DNA from 2 places in the Paenibacillus sp. J22P143 genome. Region 2 is predicted to be linked to the other one. Evidence: predicted binding sites of a transcription regulator. Region 2 holds the regulator's gene; the other holds the start of a gene.
What was found. Region 2 encodes NrdR, which represses ribonucleotide reductase genes. Its sites were predicted from a motif close to AACACNATATATNGTGTT; they were not measured.

Region 1: AC58PQ_RS23310 (adenosylcobalamin-dependent ribonucleoside-diphosphate reductase) is a predicted target of NrdR. The motif match lies at 1,626-1,643, and genes of this name have one in related genera.

Annotation. Positions count from the first base shown of each region.
Region 1 covers NZ_JCAUAQ010000023.1:37,668-41,037, reverse strand. Annotated here, with positions in the region: gene AC58PQ_RS23310 (adenosylcobalamin-dependent ribonucleoside-diphosphate reductase) at 1-1,551, opposite strand, end outside; gene dat (D-amino-acid transaminase) at 1,841-2,671, shown strand.
Region 2 covers NZ_JCAUAQ010000002.1:581,486-584,855, reverse strand. Annotated here, with positions in the region: gene htpG (molecular chaperone HtpG) at 1-351, shown strand, start outside; gene AC58PQ_RS06290 (hypothetical protein) at 376-576, opposite strand; cyclic di-GMP riboswitch class I at 661-758, shown strand; gene AC58PQ_RS06285 (hypothetical protein) at 802-990, shown strand; gene nrdR (transcriptional regulator NrdR) at 1,279-1,758, opposite strand; gene AC58PQ_RS06275 (alpha/beta-type small acid-soluble spore protein) at 1,870-2,079, shown strand; gene AC58PQ_RS06270 (lytic transglycosylase domain-containing protein) at 2,188-2,769, opposite strand; gene coaE (dephospho-CoA kinase) at 2,766-3,362, opposite strand.

The DNA.
Region 1 (3,370 bases), on a different contig from region 2:
TGGCGCTTGTGTAATAACGGTAACATTACGCATACCCTGCTGACGAATCGCTTCACCAACCTCTGGATAGACCTCCGTCATTTTACGCATAAAGCCGCTTTCCATAAATTTATCTGCGATAAAGGCTTGGAAGGATCCTTTCTCACCTGCTATTTCAGCTGAAGCCAAGTAAGCTTCTCTCGCCATGAACCCATAAATCTTGTCCAAGAACACAAGAGATTCCGGACTGCCGTAACGAATTTTCAATAGGATCATAAGCTCAGCAAGCCCCATTGTACCCAGTCCTACGCGACGTTCATTTTGCTGATTCGCACGATTTTCTTCAAAATGATAAGGTGTTTTATCAATAACATTATCTAGGAATCGTGTCGAGTAGCGTACCACTGTTGCCAACTCATCCCATGCCACATCTTGCTTCTCAGCATCATAGAATTTGGACATATTAATCGCAGACAAGTTACAAACGCCCCAAGCTGGAAGTCCCTGCTCCCCACATGGATTCGTACAGATAATCGGGTTGAAGTACCAGCTGTTCGACATTTGATTGTAATATTCCAAGAAGACAACGCCTGGCTCTGCCGACTTCCACGCCGACTCAATGATCGAGTGCCAAACATCACGCGCGCGCACAGTACGATAAGGCTTAACAGCCTTGCCTAATTTCTTCCACGCATCTAAATTACCATCCCACAGTTCATTGTACTCAGGATCCGTCGTGTCTGGGAAAACTAGCTCCCACTCCAAATCTTCCTTCACAGCTTTCATGAAGCCATTACTGACGCACACGGATAAGTTCGCGTTCGTAATTTGCCCCATCGTAGACTTCACCGTAATGAAATCCTCCAAATCGGGATGCCAATCATTAATCATCAGCATCAACGCGCCGCGACGGCTTCCGCCCTGCTCAATCAAGCCTGTTGTGTAGCTAAATAGACCGCCCCAAGAGACAGCACCACTGGAGGATCCATTTACCCCTTTCACCACCGAGCGTCTCGGACGAAGTGAAGATAGGTTGATCCCGACGCCACCGCCGCGTGACATAATCTCCGTCATTTCGGACAATGTGCTCATAATACCGCCACGACTATCCTTCGGCGATGGAATAACGTAGCAGTTAAATAGCGTCAATTCATCACTCGCATCCGCGCCAGCGGCAATACGGCCCCCTGGTACAAGCTTCCAATCGTTCAGAATGTATCTGAATTTATCTGTCCATTCCTGACGCTTCTCCGCTGTCTTCTCGACCGATGCCATAGCGCCTGCCAAGCGATCCCACATTTCTTCCGGTGTTTTTTCCATATTTAACGTTAGCTTCTCAACGGCAGATTCTACGGTTTCCCCGCTGCGTGTTCGAACCTTCACGGTATTTCCTTCACGACTCGTAATTTCGCCAACCTCTTTGGCTGGAAATTTGGGATCATCCTTGGTCAGAACGAGAACGGTATCTCCCACCTTCGCATGACTCGTATCTGCATTCTTAAGTGCATACCGATCCAAAAATATCTTTTCACTCAATCCCGTTAGCTTCTTACTCTCAAAAACATTCCCCATGTACATAATCCTCCCAATAGACTGCATTTTCAGCTGCAATTAAGATACGAATTGCAAGAAACGATTTCCAACAATTCACAATATATGGTATCGCCATAATATTATACTACACAAGATATGGTTCAACCATTGGCAAAAGTCCTAAAAATAAAATTTCGTAATCTTCTATTGAATTTGCTAGCTTTGACGCGGCACTCTTCCTTTGATACCCTATTAGTAGGATACCACATCAGGACATTTATTAGAGCATATGTTCCGTAAATATTTTTTTATGAAGGAGCGCGCCCACATGTATTTTTATAAAAATGAATTCGTACATAAAAAGGACATTCAGATTTCACCTGATGATCGCGGCTATTATTTCGGTGACGGCATTTATGAAGTATTTCGCGTTTACAATGGACTCATTTATGAGGGCGAAGCACACATGCAAAGACTCGTTCGCACAGCCAGCGAAGTTCGTCTTCAATTACCTTACTCGAGGGAAGAAATCATAGACATTCTAAACAAGCTTATTCAGCAAAATAACCTCATCGAAGGCACGGTTTATTTGCAAATCACCCGGGGTGAGGCCCCTCGTGCGCATCCTTTCCCGACACAGGCTGAGCCCATTTTATTGGCCTACTGCTCTGAGGTAAAACGTCCGTTAGTCACGATTCAGAACGGAATCAAAGCCATCACGCAGCCCGATATTCGGTGGCTTAGATGCGATCTCAAAACCTTGAATCTACTCCCTAATGTCCTCGCGAAACAAGCTGCGCTTGATCATGATGTGCAAGAAGTCGTGCTGCATCGGGAAGGCACAGTGACAGAATGCAGTGCCTCGAATCTGATGATGGTTAAAAATCAGGTTCTCTACACTCATCCTGCGAATCATCTGATCTTGCATGGTATTACGCGTGCGGTGGTATTGCGACTAGCGCATGCGCTAGAAATACCAGTTAAAGAACAAGCCTTTACGACCGAGCAGCTTCTTCAAGCGGATGAAGCTTTTATCTCCGGTACGACAGTAGAAATCACACCGATTGTACAAATCGACGGACAAACCATAGGTACAGGTACATCTGGGCCGATCACCCAGAAACTTCAAGCTGAATTTGAAAGAACCTTTCTCAACTAAAAGGATCCATCCCCGAATATCACCCTAACTTTTAACCATCAATCGCAGTCCTTCCAATTTCCCGACACTCTGAGATCTCACAGCGGAGCAGCTTCTCGGTGAGTTTGAGAACATCAGCGGTAACAAGCTTTCGGATGACCGCTTGGTACTTGGTTAAACACAAATGGGCAGCCTCAGAAGCCATCTGACATGGCGACTGGGACTGTCTTTTCTACGTGCAATTACGGGAACTTTTCCTGATTCCACAGCCCTCAGAAATAGAGTAACTGGAAAATTGGACCCCAAAATATGTCTAAGGTAAATGGCAATCCGAAATAGGCTCGCGAATAGTTTAACAATTCATCATTATCGATTCATCCCCCACAGTTCCAGCGGATTGACGCAATTATGCATCATTTCATCCCGTCAGCCACCAATTCCAGTGGATTGATGCGATAACTTTTGCATTATTCCTCTTCCGAGGAGCAGGGTTGGAGGAGGTTTGCCTTGTGTTGAGGTGTTGAGGTGATTCAACTCAAATCAGTATGCCATAAGCAGCTAGGATGTAATCCTCTAGCATATACAAGGGACTGCCCGCATGTAGATCCATCTACATGCGGGCAGTCCCTTGCTTGAAAGAACATCGATGTTCCACATCATATTTCGGCTAGATTCCCCCATAAACGCACAAGTCCTAGAAGGACAGCGGAGCCGTTCTTT
Region 2 (3,370 bases):
GATCTATTCGACTACATGAATGGCTTATTAGCTGGCAAAGTGTCGAGCGTTAAAGCTTCCAAGCGCTTGAGAAAGCATCCTGTCTGCTTATCCACAGATGGCGATGTCACCATCGAAATGGAAAAAATCTTGAACGCAATGCCGAACAACCCGAACGTGAAAGCCGAGAAGGTACTGGAAATCAACGTCAACCACGATGTTTTCGCTTCCTTGAAGGATGCTTTCGAGAAAGATAAAGAGAAGTTGAACCTCTATACAGCGCTCTTGTACAATCAAGCTCTCCTGATCGAAGGCTTGCCGCTGCAGGATCCAGTTGAATTTACGAATGATATTTGTAAAATAATGGTTTAATCTTGTTCATTTAAGCACTGCAACTTATAGTTGCGGTGCTTTCTCATTTGGGTTAGGTAGGACCCGAAGGGATACAGGCGTAATTTCGACATATGCGTTAATAGCTTCTGGACGAGAATAGACATAAGCGATTAAGCGATCTTGATCAATGCCTAACGCCTCCGCAACCTTAACAATATCCAATTCTTGAATCATTTTTCTGGATTTTGGGCTATTGACGGACATATATTTCAACCATCCTTCGAATTAATGTAATTAATAGCAAGTCAAACCTAACCTGTGATATAGTTTTCATAAGAGCGATTATCGGTATGAAAAGGGCAAACCCATTGAAAAGTGGTGACGCAAAGCTAAAGGGACTACATTGGTATTTCTATTACAGTCCGATATGTCAGCCAGCTACCACCTCCATCCGATTATGGCAGTCCGACAAAGGAGGAAATCTGAATCGTGAGTAAAATAATGATTGACGGCAATATGAGCTTAGATGTGAAGCAATTAATCGATCATTTACATCTCCCAGAAAGTGATATTTTGGACATGTTCTCCTTTACATTTGGTAACAACGTATTAACAACTGAAGAAGCCATCCGGTTCATTCAGTTTCTTCGAAGTGAATTGGACAATCGCACTCAATAAACGAATTATGCCTTATCGCATTCAAAAATACAGTCGGTTGATGTCAATAGATTAAATTTTTTTTAAAAGCTCATGAGGTGGCGTGTTTATTGACTTCTCCGTCATGAAGCAGCAAAAGACAGCGGGATCACCGCTGTCTTTTTTTTATTTTTTGTCACATTTCGAAAAAAAACAAATCAATTCGTGTCATCATCTGAATTCCCAAGCAAAGTTAAAACATATAAAGCCGCTTCGCCTTATGAAATCATTCACAAGGCGAAGCGGCTATTTACGTAGAGTATGCGCTACTTATTTATCGCGGAGTAGACCGACGTCATGCTTTCCCAATATTTGCGTTAACTCCTTCAAAAACATGTTGATGTCCTTGAACTGCCTGTATACAGAGGCGAAGCGAATGTAGGCCACTTCATCGACGGGGTACAATTGCTCCATCACAATTTCACCAATGCCAAGGCTATCGACTTCGGCATGAGCCGTAGTACGAAGCTGCATTTCGACTTCGGAGACGAGCATCTCTAGCCGCTCCATGGAAACCGGTCTTTTTTCACAAGCGCGAATTAAGCCCCGTAAAATTTTCTCACGACTAAATTCTTCCCGACTTCCATCTTTTTTAATCACAATTAAAGGCGTTTCTTCTACCATTTCAAAAGTCGTGAATCTTCGCGCGCATTTCTCGCATTCACGGCGCCGACGAATGGATTTATTCTCATTGGCAGACCTCGAATCAAGCACCTTCGTACCAGAATGGTCACAGAACGGGCATTTCATTCGCTTTCATCTCCTTTCTCTCTTGGAAATATCTTTACCAGATGTTACATGTCTTGAAGTTTGGTGTTCTGCACACAATAGATTTACCAACCGACAAGGAGGTGAACAGACATGAGTTCAAACAATACTTTAGTCGTTCCACAAGCTAATGCAGCCTTGGATCAGTTGAAATACGAAGTAGCTCAAGAGCTTGGTATTGCTATCCCACAAGATGGCTACTATGGCAACATGACTTCTCGTGACACTGGATCTATTGGTGGTAGCATTACTCGTCGCCTGGTACAAATCGCAGAACAATCTCTAGCAGGTCAATTCAAGTAATCTTGAAAACACACGCTTTTGACTCTGCACACAGGAAGTATTGGACTTTACGCTCCATTAGGAGCTAGTCCAATGCTTCTTTGTTTTGTGCGGCAAGACTAGATTAGACTAGGCAGCTGCATCCTGCCATTGCTCTGTATAAAGCTTGGTATACTTCTCATAGTAATAGAGGACGCGCTGCACATAATGACGGGTTTCCCCAAACGGAATATCACGGATATTCGACTCTGTTCCATCCCAAACGCCATTATTTTTCCATTTATTCACATTACCTTGGCCTGCATTATACGCTGCTATCGCGTAGACTAAATTCCCATTATAATGCTTGATCAACCAATTTACATACCATGACCCTAAATAAATGTTAATATCCACACGAAGCAAATCTTCTTGTGTATGAGGCCCTAAATTTGAAGATTCCACAATCCAATCGGCTGTGTCAGGCATAAGCTGCATGAGCCCTAAGGCTCCTTTACTCGATTCTAAATGATATTGATAATTCGTTTCCACCCGAATAATAGCTGCAATCAGAAACGGATCTATATTGTGTTTCGCCGCGCTTTGCTTAATCTCCTGCTGAAAGTAGATGGGGTATAGCTTTCTACCTATTTTTGCGCTATTCATGAAGAGGATCATGACAAAAACAATAAGCAGAAGAGCAAACATTCGCTTTTTCCGAAAGAACGTCATGCTAATCCCTTCCCTACCCAAAACCGCTCTACCCTCATGTTGGTTTCTTCCCAAGTCCCGCTATTATCAATGACGATATCCGCTAGCTTACGTTTCTCCTCGATAGGCATCTGGGCATCAAGCCGAAGCTGCGCGGTCTCATCTGACAAGCCATCTCGCTGCATCAGTCGTTCCAATTGCAAGTGGCGCGGAATATAAACAACCATAATCTCCTGAAACATGGAGACCAAATTCGATTCTATAAGTAAAGGAACATCAACCACAACAAGCTTCGCGGGATAGTCCTGTTCACACGATGCCATTTGTTCACGCATCCTTGCGCGAATAGGGGGATGAAGCAACCCCTCCAGCTGCTTTCGCGCTTCAGGGGATCCAAAGATGATTTCACCAAGCTTCTTGCGTTGCAGTGATCCATCCGTTCCAATCACAGCTTGTCCAAAATGCGCAGCAACCTGTTCAAGAACAGGGCTGCCAGGCTCGACAACATCACGAGCAATCTGATCGGCATCGATTAAAAGGGCGCCACGGCTAACGAGCATACGGCTAACCGTACTTTTTCCACAGGCAATACCGCCTGTTAAGCCGATATTCATAAGCTCTT